DNA from 3 places in the Colwellia sp. E150_009 genome. Region 1 is predicted to be linked to each of the others. Evidence: predicted binding sites of a transcription regulator. Region 1 holds the regulator's gene; each other region holds the start of a gene.
What was found. Region 1 encodes FNR, which switches genes on or off when oxygen is low (the NO sensors DNR and NnrR bind a similar motif). Its sites were predicted from a motif close to TTGATCTAGATCAA; they were not measured.

Region 1 (5,611 bases):
TTACCATTGATAAAATTATCATTAAGAATACTCAATATTTAGAAAAAGATATCTTAGCAATAGCCGCTGCACTTGAGTCACACTCAGAGCACCCGCTTGCAAAACCGTTTGTAGAACACAGAGATTACAACATAAAAGCAAATAACATTGAGGTTTTATCTGGGCAAGGTGTGAGTGGAGAGGTCAACGGAACGTCTTACAAAATAGGTAAAGCAAGCTGGTTATTATCAACATCAAAGCAAGAACACCAAGACTTAATCAATGCGTCTTGCGTATTAGTTTCTGATAACAAACTTATTGCGGCATTTTATCTGAAAGATAAAATAAGAGACGATGCTAAACCAGTAATTGATTGTCTTAATATGAACCATAAAACACTAATGCTTTCTGGTGATAATCAAGATGCGTGTGATAAAATAGGCCAAAAATTATCAATATCTCAATGCTATGGAAATTTAAGTGCAACTGATAAAATGGCTATTATTAAAAATCAAGAAGATAAAAATATCAATATAGCGATGATAGGCGATGGCGTGAATGACTCACCTGTATTTGGCGCGGCTCATGTGTCTATGGCAATGGGTTGTGGTACAGATATAGCCAAAAGCGGTGCTGATGTAATTTTGTTAAATAATAAGTTATCAAGTATTAATATATTGAACCATGTTTCAATAAAAACCAAACGTGTTATTTTTCAAAATTACTTATGGGCTTTTGGTTATAATGCCATTGTACTCCCCTTAGCGGTATGTGGTTTTATTACTCCTTATATGGCTGTTATTGGCATGTCTGTCAGTTCAATTTTAGTCATAAGTAATTCATTACGATTACTAAAAAACAGTGCATCAGCTTTCAATACTAAACCACACTAAGAGTAAAGATATGAGTATTATTTATATATTAATTCCAATTGCCGTATTACTCACTGCTCTTGGTATTTATCTCTTTTTTTGGGCTGTAAAAACTGAACAGTTTGAAGATTTAGAGAAACAAGGCATGAGTATTCTGTTTGATGATGCTAAAGATGAAAGCAACAATAAGTCGCAAGTTACACATAACACCGATAAACAGCAAGAAACAGTTAATAATCAGCGAATAGATAAATGAATCTTGATTTGCTCTCCGCTTTTGTGATTGGTTTACTTGGCTCTGGTCATTGTATTGCGATGTGTGGCGGCATTACTTCTATGCTTACCTCTGCTCTACCAACACCAGTCCCACATAAATATGAAAATCAACAAATTCCCGTTAATAATCAAGAAAATCCCTGTAAAGCTTACAACAAAACCATTTTAGTTATTTGTTATAATTTAGGCCGAATTACTTCTTACGCATTTATCGGTGCCATTGTTGGCTTTACTGGCTCTATTGCAGCAAAAAATCTTGGAGCCCCTCTTGCCGCCTTACGCATAATTTCTGCAGTTTTCATGATCTTACTTGGTTTATACCTCGGACAATGGCTAATGTGGCTAAACCGCATTGAAGCGTTAGGGAAGTACTTATGGCAATATATCTCCCCATTAGCCAGTAAGGCCATTCCAGTCAATTCACCTGCCAAAGCTTTATCACTAGGTGTTATTTGGGGCTGGTTACCTTGTGGGTTAGTTTATTCAACGCTGACTTGGGCTTTAGCAAGTGGTAGTATAGTTTCAGGGGCAAGCATTATGCTTTTTTTTGGTCTAGGAACATTACCTGCCCTGTTAACCCTTTCTATTGGCATGACTAGTATGAAAAAGCACCTAATCAAGCCACTTGTAAGACAAACAATGGCATTAATTCTAATATCCTACGGTATTTACAGTTTTATTGTTGCATATCAACAAATGTTCTAATACCATAGTCTAGTCCAAGGAATTAGAGCAAATACCCTTATGCTGTAGTAAGGGTATTTAAAAACAATCTATTTCTCTAATATTAATGAGTAATCTATGCCAAAGAATAGTTGCCCTGGTACACAGCATATTAAGTGTCAAAACTGTAGCATTAGTGAACTTTGTCTCCCTTTCACGCTAAATAATCAAGAGCTAGATAGCCTTGATGAAATAATTGATCGTAAACGTCCATTTCATAAAGGTGATAAAGTGTTTACTGATGGTCAAGAAATGCACGCACTTTATGCTATACGTTCCGGTACATTTAAAACCTTCACTGTAAATGAGCAAGGTGAAGAACAAATCACAGGTTTTCATTTAGCAGGTGATTTACTCGGCTTTGATGGAATTGCTGATTCAGAACATAAAAGTTTTGCCCAAGCACTAGAAACATCAATGATCTGTGAAATTCCGTATAATAGTTTAGACAAGTTATCAAACACTATGCCTAAACTTAAAAAACAAGTTTTGCGTTTAATGAGTAATGAAATTCGCACTGATCAAGAAATGCTAACTTTATTAAACAGAAAAAATGCTGAACAACGAGTTGCTACTTTTTTAGTTAGTTTAAGTGACAGGTATCATGCTAGAGGTCTATCCTCTTCTGAATTCCGTTTAACCATGACACGCAGTGATATTGGCAATTATATTGGTTTAACCGTTGAAACAATCAGTCGTTTATTAAACCGCTTCCATAAAAATGGTTTAATAAAAGTTGATGGTAAGCTTATTACCATACTCGACATTGATGAATTAATAGATTGCTCTGAGCTATAAAATACTTTTAGCGATAAACTTATAGTTAAGCTACTATTAAAATATTAAAAAAATTGATTTAAAACAAGCATTAATTCTTCATTTTTGCTATAAACATAGGTAGGCTTTACTTAATTTATAGCAAAGGTGAGAGTTATCATGAATACCTATCAAAACATTTTGGTTGTTATTGACCCAACAACTAACGATCAAAAAGCATTAAAAAGAGCAATTGATTTAGCCATCAGCATCGACGCGAGTGGTAATAAGGTTAATGTTACGGCCTTTTTAAGTATTTTCGACTTCTCTTATGAAATGACCACAATTCTCTCAAGTGATGAACGTGATGTAATGCGCCAATCAGTAATCAAAGATAAAGAACTTTGGCTTACTGACATCATTAGTGATTTAAATCCTGAGATTAAAATAACGAGCCAAGTTGTTTGGCATAACCGCCCCTTTGAAGCCATTGTTGAGCGTGTTATTCAAGAAAAATACGATCTTGTAATTAAAGGCACTCATCAACATGACAAACTAAAATCCGTTGTATTTACACCTACTGATTGGCACATATTACGAAAATGCCCCTGCCCAGTACTACTTGTAAAAGAGCATGAATGGCCAAGCAATGGTAATATTCTCGCTGCAGTTAATGTTGGCAGTGATGAAGCAGAACACCACTCACTCAATCTAAAAATAACACAAGAAGCCAAACAATTAGCACAACTTATAAAAGGTAATGTCCATTTAGTTAATTCATTTCCTGGTACGCCTGTTAATATTGCTATTGAAATACCTGAGTTTAATTCAACTGAATATAACGACACCATGCTTAAGCATCACGAACAAGCTATGATCACTCATGCAAATAAGTTTGATATTAGTATTGATAACACACATGTTGAAGAAGGTTTGCCCGAAACAGTCATCGAGCACGTAGCAACAAAAATTGATGCTGAGCTAGTAATATTGGGCACCATAGGTAGAACAGGTATATCAGCAGCTTTAATAGGTAACACCGCTGAACACGTTATTGATCAACTTGACTGTGATGTATTAGCACTAAAACCTGATGGCTATGTTTCACCGCTAGAATAATTATTATCCAAAAAAACATATCATAGCAAGGGGCTGACTACAGGCCCCTTATGACAATATCCCCTATAGTATCAACTAGCTTTAAAAGTATAAAAGTCCTATAATACCTCGAAAAATAATGCGCCGCAAAATCGATGGCGTAAAATCTATCACTTTACATTCTGCGTACTAAAGAATCTGCAACATGAACTCTACCCGCTTAACAGCCGTGCAAAAATCTCAACTATCAAAATTAGAAAAACGCCTACGTCATAATGTTGGTCAAGCCATAGCTGAATACAATATGATTGAAGATGGCGATAAAATCATGGTGTGTTTATCAGGCGGTAAGGACAGTTATGCCTTACTTAGTATTCTAATGAAATTAAAAGAATCCGCGCCAATTAATTTTGAATTAATCGCGGTAAATTTAGATCAAAAACAACCTGGTTTCCCTGAACATATTCTGCCTCAATACTTAGACAGCTTAGGTATTGAGTACCATGTAATAGAAGAAGATACCTACACCATAGTAAAAGATAAAATTCCTGAAGGAAAAACCACCTGTAGTTTATGCTCAAGACTGCGCCGTGCTGTACTTTATAAAACAGCCAAAAACTTAGGCGCAACTAAAATTGCCTTAGGACATCATCGTGATGACATGATTGAAACCTTGATGCTAAATATGTTCTATGGTGGAAAAATGAAAGCTATGCCAGCCAAATTGGTTTCAGACAATAGTGAGCATGTTGTTATTCGCCCTTTAGCATTTTGCAAAGAAAGCGAATTAATTCAATACGGCGAGCTAAAGCAGTTTCCAATTATTCCGTGTAACTTATGTGGCTCTCAACCCAATATGCAACGACAAAATATTAAACGCATGTTAAACGACTGGAACGAGCAATCACCAGGCAGAATAGAGTCAATGTTCACAGCCATGCGAAACATTGTACCTTCTCACCTTTGTGACGGTAATTTATTCAATTTCAAAAATATTGATAGTACATCAGGTGTAATCAATGGTGGTGATCTAGCATTTGATGAAGCTGAAATAGATAACAATTTTAGTAATACAACTAAGCATAATAATGAGTTAAATGTGATTGAAGTGAAATAATACCATACATTTTATAATACAATAACTTATATATTGATTTCACTTCATACTCCCCAACTATCCTTATAGCTAAAAGTACTGTTGATTATGTCTTAGCATATTAGTGATATCAATGACGTAATCTACACCACGTTCAGAATACGGTAATAGGCCTGTTGCAAGTACTGTAGGGTTAAGATTTTGTTCTTGTGACCGTAATTCAGCCCGTATGGTTCTAAACACATTATATGCATTGTTAGTATTAATGTTTTTATAATACCGTACAACCGCTTCTTCTAGACTCTGAAAAGCAGCCACTTCATGTATTTCACCAGTGCTTCTTCCACTTGGCACCATGCCACATCCTTGTTGATAGCACCAAATACCAAAAAAGTTCAGGCCGATACGAGAGAACCGAGAGGTTCCCCAAGCCGACTCATTTGCTGCCTGAACCAAAACTAATGGAATAGGAATAATGTCAACACGTGATAACAGAGCATTTAATTTTGTTAATGTTGACGCATTTTTATTTACTTGATATTGCTTTGCTAAACGGTTTAATTCTTGATGTTCTTGTTCAGATAAAGGTAATTCTAGTGATACTTTTTCAATCCAAGTATTAAGCTTTGCTCTAGTTTCTAATAGTTTTCTATTTTGTTTAACCACAACAGGTTTTATAAAGTTAAAAAACTTTTTCTTTTTGGTTTTTATGTCATCTATTGCAGCAAAATCTGGCAATTCCACATTATGTAAAGGTTTTTCAACTGTTTTTTTAATTATTTTTTCAGATTTTTCATCCGCAGTTACTTGG
Region 2 (5,611 bases), on a different contig from region 1:
TGGAAGTTGCTAATTTAAGAAAATATAATGATATATATCCTACTTTAGGAAAAGCTACCTATGTTGATATATCTTCAGTACTCATAGGTGATATAACATTGGATGATGATGTCAGCATTTGGCCTTTTGTTGCAGCTAGGGGTGATGTTAATACTATTACTATAGGCGCGGGAACTAATGTTCAAGATGGTACTGTTTTACACGTAACACGTAAAAGTACCAACAACCCTTCAGGAAACCCTTTAATTATTGGTGCAGATGTAACAATTGGCCATAAATGCATGTTGCATGGTTGTACGCTAGGCGATCGAATTCTCGTTGGCATGGGGGCTATTATTATGGATGGCTCTATTGTTGAGAATGATGTATTCATTGGCGCAGGAAGTTTAGTTCCACCCAATAAAACACTCATTAGTGGTTATTTGTATGTTGGTAACCCTGTAAAACAAGTAAGAAAACTAAAAGAAAGTGAGGTAGCATTTTTAAAACAATCTGCAATAAATTACATTGATCTAAAAAATGATTACCTAAATCAAAACGATTAAACCATATGCTAACTTATGATGATTCCACGCTTATTACTTTGTGTCGAATCATCACGTTTTTATATGAATAACATTACTTTCCAATTCGTTATTTTCTAACCAAATCTCGACAGTTTCTTCTAAGTCAAACTTAGTGAAACTATCAATGCTCGTTAGTTTGTTTAATTGTTCTGAATGAAAATAAATCGTAATAAGCTGCCCTGATATCAGTGCAGTAAAACACCAAGCATTTTGTTGTGCATCAAAAGTTAAATCTTCATTAAATAGTATTGCTTGGTTCAAACTTTTTCCCTATCAAAATGACGACTTTAATTTCAATATTACAGAGTCAACATTTGGTTTTATACCTCTCCAAATATAAAAACTTTCGGCGGCTTGTCCAACAAGCATACCTAGCCCATCAATAACTTTTTTAGCATTTAATGCTTTTGCTTTTTGCAAAAACGGGGTTAGGTCTTTGCCATAAGTCATATCATAACAAATACTATTAGTAGTAATAAGGCTTTCAGCAATAGGTAAACCTTTTCCTGTTAAACCAGCAGAAGTCGCGTTAATAATTATATCAAATACCTGTTCATTAGCCTCATCAAATGAGCAGGCTGAAAGCGGTTTATTTGTGTATTGCTCAACTATCGATTGTGCTTTAGAAACAGTTCTGTTGGCAATAGTTATAGATTCGGGGTTTTGATCTAATAAAGGCAAAACTACACCTTTGGATGCACCACCCGCCCCGAGTAATAATATTCGCTTGTTTTCAAGCTTAACGTTATTAGCAAGTAGGTCATTTACTAAACCCACACCATCTGTCGTGTCGCCATATATTTTTCCATCTTTAAACGTTAGTGTATTGACCGCGCCAGAAAACTTAGCATGCGCAGTTAATTCATCACACATAGCCATGGCTTGCTCTTTAAAAGGTGCAGTAACATTAGCACCCTTACCACCTTGGTTAATAAATTTTGCTACAGCCTGATTAAAACCATCTAATTCAGCAAACTGCGTTTCATAATTTAGTAATTGACTTGTTTCTTCAGCAAAACATTGATGAATAAATGGGGAACGTGATTGTTTTATAGGGTTACCAAAAACACGATATTGATCCATAAAATTTACCTAAGATTATTATTAATTGTAGATTAACTGAATTGACGATTTAAGGACATAAAAAAAGCAGTAAATAATTACTGCTTTTTAATCTGAATTATACTTTAAAATTGTATTAGAACTTATAACCAACCATTAGAGAGTAAACCATAGGATCTACATCTACTGTTGCTTTACCAATATTATCACCCGCTACATCAAATGTTGCATCTGTAGAAATATCTATATATCTAGCAGAGAAATTCACCGACCAATTTTTATTAATTTCATAGTCAGCACCTAGTTGAACGGCAAGCCCAAATGAACCATCTAACTTTAAGTTAGTTAATCCTAAACTTTTTGGTGCTGCCTCAAATTCTTCTTCAAAAAAGACTGTGTAATTAATACCCACACCCACATAAGGTTTAAACGCCGAATTTGTGTCAATGTAGTAAAGAGCGCTTAGTGTAGGCGGTAAATGCGTTACTTCTGCAAGCTTAGCACCATCAACACCTAATACTGCATTTGGATCGTGAATAGTAACTTCATGTGTAAAGGGCGTTGCTGCTAATAGTTCTACAGCCCAATTACTGTCATAAAAATAGACAAGGTTTAAACCAAGTTGAGTATTATCATCAACAGAAAGTGACATTGTAGAATCAGCACCAGAAAGTAAAACGGCTGTGTTTTCACTATCAGGATTAACCGATGTTGCTCCACCTCGGACTAAAATATCACCAGCTTGATGAGCAAAAGCAGCTGTTGAAAGAGTAGATAATAATGCAATTGTTAGTAATGATTTTTTCATAATAATTATATCCCTAGAAAATTTGTGGATATAATAAGCTTATTAGCGTTGAAAAACTTGATTTAGCGCAATGTTTTCAAGTTAGTTAATTAGCGAACGTTGTAATATTGATTTAAATCAACTTATTTCAATCTTTACTAGCCGTCCTATTAAAAAAGACCTTAATATTTTGATATTTATCACAAATATCATTAATTAACATCGTAATATTTTTCCTGTTAGACCATTGATAATTTTTGAAGGTTTTAGCAAACCAGACGTTTTACCTTTAATAATAAAGTCTACTTTGTCTCCAAGCTGTGATTTAACTTCCTGCCATGTTTTAGCTGGACTTTGACCTGCTAGATTAGCGCTGGTTGAAACAATAGGTTTGTTGGTTTGTTGGCATAGTGACACAACATCTACGTGGTCAGTAATACGCACGGCAATAGAATTAAAATCACCACGAAGTAAAGGTGAAGTGCCTTTTATAACAGGTAACACCTGAGTAATTGCATTAGGCCAACGTGAAAGAATAATTTGTCTTTGAGTTTGACTCAAAGCAGCATCATTAATATAAGGAAGAAGTTGTGAGTAGTCTGCAGCTAATAGAATTAACCCTTTATAAGCTGGTCTTTGCTTTATCGTTAATAAGTTTTGAAGTGCTAAATCATTATCTGGATCACAACCTAGACCAAAAACAGCCTCAGTTGGATAAGCAATAATACCGCCCCGATAAAAAACTTCTGCAGCAGTGTGAATTGTTGAGATAAGTGTCATGAAAATTCCATTTCAAAAAATAATAAATATAAAGTGAGTATTCAAGTTGATAAAATCCATGAATACTCACCTAAAATAATAATGATTACTTTAATTTAGCTTGCATTGCTTCGTCTTTAGCTAATAAAGCTTCAGCATTTGATACTCGCTCTGCTTTAACCTTATCGGCCATGATTTGATCTGCTACACCTAAAATTTGAGCGGCTAAATAGCCCGCATTTTTAGCGCCTGCTTTACCAATTGCTACTGTTGCCACAGGAATACCACCTGGCATCATAACCGTTGAAAGCAACGCATCATGCCCTTGTAGAGGCCCACAATCAACAGGAACGCCAATAACAGGTCTTGTCGTCATACCAGCAACAGCACCGGCTAAATGTGCGGCTAAACCTGCAGCACAAATAAACACTTTACAGCCACGTTCTTCTGCATCTTTAACATAAGCTTTAGCAGCGTCAGGGGTTCTATGAGCTGAACGAACTCGCACTTCATGTGTAATATCAAACTGCTTTAAAATATCAATAGTCGCTTGCATTACAGGTAGGTCTGAATCAGAACCCATTAAAATGGCAACAAATGGTGAAGTCATAATATTTCTCTTTCTGTAGGTTTAAGAATAAAAGGTTAAAATTAAATTAGAATAATATTTATAGTATTTTATGTTTATAATCGCATTGTTTTTGTGGGCAGCTCAACACTTCGCCACTTGCCATAATACGTTTAACTAATACGGGCCATTGACACTGTGGGCAAACATGATCTACAGGTTGGTAATTTAAAACATATTTGCATTTAGGGTATTGATCACAAGAATAAAAGGTTTTTCCGAAGCGGTTAGTTTTTTCTTGTAATTGACCAATATTACCTTTGCTTTGACAAGCAGGACAGCTTACATCTAGCTTCTCATGCGGTTGACCTTCTTCTATATGATGACACTCAGGATAATTAGTGCATCCAATAAACATGCCGTATCGGCCTTGTTTTACTGCTAATTCGTGCCCACACAAGGGGCATACACTTCCAGATAAAGGCGTATCCTCTACCCTTTCGTGTTCAACAACTGATCGAGTATATTGGCAGTTAGGATAGTTGGAACAACTAAAAAAGGCACCTGTTTTTCCACGTTTTATTGTGAGCTCAGAACCACAATCAGGGCAAATTTCATAAGCTTTTTCTAGCGCATGCTCATGCCGAGTAAATAGAGGCTTCCCTTTATTGGGATCAAATGAATCTGACATTAGTTGTACAAAAGCACGAATAAGTTGTGACATATTATGCCACAACTTACCTTTAAAAAACTAGTACCTAAATTTTGAGCTTCAGAAAACTTAAATGCATAACTTAATGTAGCAACCCTTCTTGCTCATCAAAAATAAGCTCTTCCATTTGAGAATAAGCATTTTCTTGCCCTGGAACATTAAATAGTACCATTAAAATAACCCACTTTAGATCATCTAGTGAGAAATGATTGGTATCTAGCTCCATAATTCTGTCAATCACCATTTCACGCGTAGTAAAATCTAGCACATTTATTTGCTCTAAGAATAAAATAAAGCCTCGACTTTGAGTGTCAAGCAACTGCATTTCATTTTCAGTATAAATGCGAAAAGATTTGTTACCAACACGAGTCAAATAAGGATAAGCATCAGAATCTTGTAGTGCACTTAGCTTCTCTAACCAACTCAGTGCTTTGTATATTTCATCTTGATGAAAACCTGCCCGTGTTAACTCATCAGTTAAGATGTCATGATCAACCATAACCTCAGCTTCACTATGTATATAATTTTCAAATAAATACATTAATATATCGAACATAACTAGCCCCTCATTCACCTTGGATATGTTACTATAACCTAAGGTAGCCTCCTGGTACTGCAGCTACCAAACCATTCAATTCCAATATTGTAAGCCGAGTGAGCACTTCTTGAATTGGAAGTTTACTTCTCAGAACAACAGTATCTACGGGTGTGATTTCAAACCCCACACTATCCAACAATTCATCATCACACAAGTCCTTATTTAAGCTTTCTTCATCAATTTCTTTATTTATGCCCGATTGAGCTTTTTTCTGTTGTGTTAAGTGTAGACCAGAATTATCTAAAAAAATTAACTCTTCTATTATATCGGCAGGTTCTTCAACAAGTTTAGCACCTTGTTTAATTAACCAATGACATCCCTTTGCTTGTAAGTTACCGATACCACTTGGTATTGCAAAAACATCACGATTTTGTTCTAGCGCACAGCGGGCTGTTATGAGTGAACCACTTTGCAAGGCTGCTTCGACTACCAATACACCAGCACTTAATCCACTAATTATTCTATTTCTTTTTGGAAAATGCCCTGCTTTTGGTGAAGTACCAGGCAAAAATTCACTGATGATAGCGCCATCTTTTTCAATAATATTTTTAGCTAAAGT
Region 3 (5,611 bases), on a different contig from region 1:
TGTAAATTTACAGGGATTTTTAAATAACCTGCAGCGAGAAAACCATAATAATGACGCTCATTAGCCAATTGCTGCAATAAGAGCTCACCAGATTCATCCATGTTGGTTGCAATTAAAGCTCTTGCATACCAATACTTCCATTTTAAATCGTCTTTATGCTCATTCGGCAATTGTTTGATTTCACTAATCAAACGCTCCCAATCCTGCTGTTTTAATGCTTGAGATAAGCGCCATTGCAATATATTTTTACTAAGCAAATTATAATCTAACTTATCTAACCACTGTTGAGCAGCATGATGATTTTTTGCAGATAAAGCTAAGGCAAATTTTTCAGTTATTTGTTGATGTTGTTGTTGAGTAAAATTAAACTTAAGTTGTGCTTTTTTAAAACTACGTAATGCGCTATCAGGGTAGCGCCAAATGAGCCTATTTAAGCCATAGGTTAATATTTCTGTTTCTCTTGCAGACTTATTTGGGAAATTTTTTAATTTACTGACAATTGAAGGATCACGTCTAACTTTATGCCATAACGTTCCTAAATATTGCTGTTCTGTTGGTAATAATTTAGTTAAATATGGAATGAGTGTGTGTTTTCCACCATTTGCAGCCAAACCTAAACGCTGCCAAATACGTTCATTTGTTTGATATCCAGCTTTTTTCCACCTTTCAAAAAGGGGATCACAAGCTTTATCTTGAGATTTACCTACAACCCACAGTTTTGTAACCTGCGGTAAAATATCACTTTCAGGTACTCCTGACTGTAATTTGAAGTTGAGTTGATGGCACGTCAATTTAACATTTGCAGTAGGCTTAAATGCTTGCAAAAACAATATGCCTTGTTTCCTGCTTGCAAGAAAATTCAACCATTTTTTTCGCAATGGCCAATCAAGTGGCGTACCTTGGTATTTAGCTAAAAAAGTGTTTATTTCTGTTGCATCAGAAAGTTGCATTTTATACATCAGTCTTCGCTGATCTAAATAAGGTTGTAAAGGGTAATAATGAAGTTGATTATAGAGTGTTTGAAATTGGACCGAGTTACTTTTGTGCATTAGTTTCTCAGCTTTTATAAAACTTTGTTGTTGAGCTTTATTTACACTTAGTTTTATCGGCTCACTCGCAGGCGAAATTGAGCTATAAATCACTATTATTAGCGCTAATACTCGTTTCAACACTAAACTAGTTAACATTAACTTCTCTATTCGCAAAACACATTCATTACTCTAGAGTATAAATAAAAATGATGTAAAATACGATGACAATAGCAATTTCATCTAACGAACTTATTTTTATGCTTAACGACATTTTTCAACAAACAGATCATTCTCTCGATGCTATAGGACTACGTTGCCCTGAACCAGTCATGATGGTTCGACTAAAAATACGAAAAATATTAAGCGGAGAAACCCTATTAATAACGTGTGACGATCCATCAACAACACGTGATATCCCCAGCTTTTGTCAATTTATGGAGCATGAACTTGTTGCTAAAAAAATAGATCAAAAACCCTATTTATATGTTATTAAGAAGAGCTAACATAGATAGCCCTCCTCCAAGTTTATCTACTTCTCTAAATATTTAAGCTGGTAATTCTGCCTTTTTCAACATTACAAATAGTTCATCTTTAAATTGAAGCCGTTCCTTTTTTTTCTGCTCTAAATATTCATCGCTGGTGTTCTCTACTCCTTGTTCTATTCGTACAATTTCCTGGTTAACTTCATGGTAATCATTAAAAATACGAGCAAAATGATTATCATTCATTTTCAGGTGATGAATTTCAGCTTCAAATTCTGGGAATTCGTGATGAAGGTCATGTTTTTCTATAATCATAGTATTCTCCTGTATGCCGTTAATATCTTAATATTTATGCTCTTTTCATCTTTACTCTACTCTTATATTCTCGGTAGTAATTGATCTAGCTCAAAGCTATCAGGGTTATCTTAATCTTATCACAAAACCAGCACCGTAATTAGTTGTAAGTAAGTATGTATTACTGGAACTTTAGGCTAGTAAAAAACTCTATACCTAGGTCTTTTTACTATTTGGATAATCTATTTATGCGTTTTTTCACAAAATTTTGGCAAAATAACAAATCATTTATACTTTTTATTTTATTAATGTCCGTTTTTCGAAGTGCCGTTGCCGATTGGTACACAGTACCTACTGGCTCAATGCTACCTACCATTAAAATCGGTGACAGAGTCATTGTTAATAAAATGGCTTATGATTTAAAATTACCTTTCAGCCAATATTCTTTGCTTACAATAAGTGAACCACAACGTGGTGAAATAGTCGTGTTTGAATCAGAGGCTGCCGACAATCGCCTGATTAAGCGTATGATAGGATTGCCCGGTGATGTGATTGCAATGAAGAATGAAAAGCTTTATATCAATGGTAAGCCACTGAATTATCAAGTTACCGAGCAAACCAGCAAGCAAAATGCTCAGCAGTTATTTGCTACCGAGCAAGTTGATACCATCAGCCATACCATTCGTATCGATAAAAATAGTAGTAATGAGCTTAGTAATTTTGGACCGATAACAGTACCTGACAATCACTACCTTGTTCTTGGCGATAATCGCCGTAACAGTGCAGACTCGCGTGTTTATGGTTTTGTACCTCGTCATGAGATCAAAGGTAAAGCCACATCTGTTGCATTTTCGTTCAATTATGACAATTATTATTTACCACGAGACAATAGATTTTTTAAAGATATTTATTCTATTTGATTTTTGGATAACAAAAAGGGCATATTGCTATACCCTTTGTCTTTCATTTTACGATACAACTATTTTTATAGTTGAGAAATATCCGCAATAGCAAAGAAGCTATTTCGTATTTCATTCAGTAATGTTAAGCGGTTTATTTTTACCGCTTCGTCATCACTCATCACCATAACGTTATCAAAGAATGTATCGATGGGTGTTTTTAATTGTGCAAGTTCAGATAAAGCGGCTTGATAGTTTTTATCCGCCATTAATGGAACTACTTTTAAATTTACCGCTTTGAATATAGTTGCTAGGTCTTTCTCTGGCTCTTCAGACGCTAACTCAATTTTAAACTCATCAAAAAGTTGTCCTTCAAACTTGGCAAGAATGTTACCGACACGTTTATTGGCAGCCGCTAAGGTTTCTGCTTCTGGTAATTGACCGAAATAACTTACCGCTTTAATGCGTTTGTCAAAATCTAGTGGTGCACTTGGCTTTTTAGCAAGTACCGCTTGAATAACATCTACAGCAATACCTTGCTCTTGATAAAATGCACGGAAGCGACCCATTACAAAATCAAGTACGTTCTCTGCTGTATTAGCATTACTTAACTTATCCCCAAATAAAGCAATACTTTCGCTAATAAGCGTAGCAAGGTCTAAATCAAGCTGTTTTTCAATAATAATACGTATTACACCAATTGCTGCTCTTCGTAGTGCAAATGGGTCTTTATCGCCCTTAGGTGGCTGATTAATACCAAAGATACCAACAAGCGTATCAATTTTATCACTTATCGCAACTGCACAACCAATATTAGCCTCTGGTAAACTATCACCAGCAAACCTAGGACGATATTGATCTTCTAATGCTTGGGCTATAGTTGAAGCTTCACCATCATTGATAGCATAGTATTTGCCCATGGTGCCTTGCACTTGTGGGAACTCTAACACCATGTCAGACATCAAATCTGTTTTACTTAACAAACCTGCACGGTAAGCATCTTCACTGTTCTCGCCTAACTGTTGAGCAATCACTTTACTTAGTTCCGCAATTCGCTCTGATTTTGCTTTTAATGTACCAAGTTGTTTTTGAAATAATACTGATTCTAACGTTGATAATCTTGATTCCAGTGTTTGCTTTTGATCTGTTTTAAAGAAAAACTCTGCATCGGCTAACCGTGGGCGAATAACTTTTTCATTACCAAAAATAACTTGCTGAGGATCTTTAGACTCAATATTACTAACAAAAATAAACTTGTTTACTAATTCACCATCATTTGTTGTTACTGGAAAGTATTTTTGATGATCTTTCATTGAATAAATTAACGGCTCTGCGGGTACTTTAAGAAAATCACTATCAAAGGTACCCACTAACGTTACTGGCCATTCAACTAATGAGGTTACTTCTTCTAATAAGTCTTCATCAATTAAAGCTACCGCTGAAATATCTGTTGCAACCTGCTTGATTTGCGAAACAATTTTATCTTGGCGAGCTTGATAATCAACGACCACAAAGGCTTTTAATAATTCAGCTTGATAGTCATTAGCATGATTTAAAGTAATTAAACCTTGGTGATGAAATCTATGCCCTTGCACTTGATTACTTGAGTTAACGCCAAGTGCTGCACCTTTAATAATTTTATCACCAAACATCATTGTTAAGGTATGAACTGGACGAATAAATTGGGTACGTTCTGCTCCCCAACGCATAGGTTTTGCAATGGGTAATTTATGTAAAGCGTTTGCAACCATATCAGGTATTAGTTCACTTATGGCTTTACCAGCAACTGTTGCTTTATATAGTAACCACTCACCTTTTGGTGTAATTAAACGCTCAGCTTGTTCTACTGTAATACCATTAGAGCGTGCCCAACCTTCTGCTGCTTTACTCGCTTGACCTTGCTCATCAAAAGCTACGTTAACTGCTGGGCCGCGCTTTTCAACTATTTTATCTTGTTGTTTAGCTACTAAATCCAATACTTGTACAGCTAAACGACGAGGCGTAGCAAACCATTTAATGTCAGAATAGCTTAAATCACCACTGTCTAGCTGGTTTTTAATATTATCAAAAAATGCTGTTGCTAATATTTTTAATGACTTCGGTGGTAGTTCTTCTGTTCCAAGTTCAATAAGGAGAGTTTCAGTCGTCATTATTTTTCTCCTTTTATTGCGGATTCTTTTGCTTTGTTATCTTTAGGAATATCATTCTTACACAATGGAAAACCTAACTCTTCACGTTTGGCGTAATAAGCTTCTGCACAGGCTTTAGATAAAGTTCTAACACGCAAAATATAACGTTGGCGTTCTGTTACTGATATTGCATGACGTGCATCAAGTAAATTAAAAGCATGTGACGCTTTCATTACCTGCTCGTATGCCGGTAATGGTAAATTAGCTTCTATCAATTTTTGGCTATCTTTTTCACATTGGTCAAATTGTGAGAACAAAGCATCTACATCAGCAAATTCAAAATTGTATGTAGATTGTTCAACTTCATTTTGGTGGAATACATCACCATAGTATACGGTACCCATAGGACCGTCAGTCCAAACCAAATCATAGATACTATCAACATTTTGAATGTACATAGCTAAACGTTCTAAACCATAGGTAATTTCGCCTGTAACTGGCGTGCATTCTAAACCACCTACTTGTTGAAAATAGGTGAATTGTGTTATTTCCATACCATTAAGCCAAATTTCCCAACCTAAGCCCCATGCGCCTAGCGTGGGTGATTCCCAATTGTCTTCAACAAAGCGAATATCATGCACGAGCGGATCAATACCTAACTCTTTTAATGAATCAAGATATAAGTCTTGTATGTTTTTGGGTGAAGGTTTTAGCATTACTTGAAATTGATAATAATGTTGTAAACGGTTCGGGTTTTCACCATAACGACCATCTGT

Region 2: ACE1OF_RS14080 (OmpW/AlkL family protein) is a predicted target of FNR. The motif match lies at 2,544-2,557, and genes of this name have one in related genera.
Region 3: ACE1OF_RS14160 (YdcH family protein) is a predicted target of FNR. The motif match lies at 1,909-1,922, and genes of this name have one in related genera.

The regions. Positions count from the first base shown of each region.
Region 1 is NZ_JBHFOM010000015.1:4,363-9,973, reverse strand. It holds gene ACE1OF_RS08750 (heavy metal translocating P-type ATPase) at 1-872, shown strand, start outside; gene ccoS (cbb3-type cytochrome oxidase assembly protein CcoS) at 883-1,107, shown strand; gene ACE1OF_RS08740 (sulfite exporter TauE/SafE family protein) at 1,104-1,832, shown strand; gene fnr (fumarate/nitrate reduction transcriptional regulator Fnr) at 1,929-2,648, shown strand; gene uspE (universal stress protein UspE) at 2,787-3,725, shown strand; gene ttcA (tRNA 2-thiocytidine(32) synthetase TtcA) at 3,910-4,821, shown strand; gene ACE1OF_RS08720 (glucosaminidase domain-containing protein) at 4,891-5,611, opposite strand, start outside.
Region 2 is NZ_JBHFOM010000034.1:536-6,146, forward strand. It holds gene ACE1OF_RS14065 (gamma carbonic anhydrase family protein) at 1-545, shown strand, start outside; gene ACE1OF_RS14070 (hypothetical protein) at 597-827, opposite strand; gene aroE (shikimate dehydrogenase) at 840-1,649, opposite strand; gene ACE1OF_RS14080 (OmpW/AlkL family protein) at 1,765-2,436, opposite strand; gene ACE1OF_RS14085 (Sua5/YciO/YrdC/YwlC family protein) at 2,632-3,186, opposite strand; gene purE (5-(carboxyamino)imidazole ribonucleotide mutase) at 3,281-3,784, opposite strand; gene ACE1OF_RS14095 (DNA topoisomerase family protein) at 3,843-4,433, opposite strand; gene ACE1OF_RS14100 (DUF494 family protein) at 4,537-5,010, opposite strand; gene dprA (DNA-processing protein DprA) at 5,042-5,611, opposite strand, start outside.
Region 3 is NZ_JBHFOM010000034.1:16,655-22,265, forward strand. It holds gene ACE1OF_RS14150 (transglycosylase SLT domain-containing protein) at 1-1,187, opposite strand, end outside; gene tusA (sulfurtransferase TusA) at 1,289-1,534, shown strand; gene ACE1OF_RS14160 (YdcH family protein) at 1,577-1,828, opposite strand; gene lepB (signal peptidase I) at 2,056-2,727, shown strand; gene glyS (glycine--tRNA ligase subunit beta) at 2,793-4,856, opposite strand; gene glyQ (glycine--tRNA ligase subunit alpha) at 4,856-5,611, opposite strand, start outside.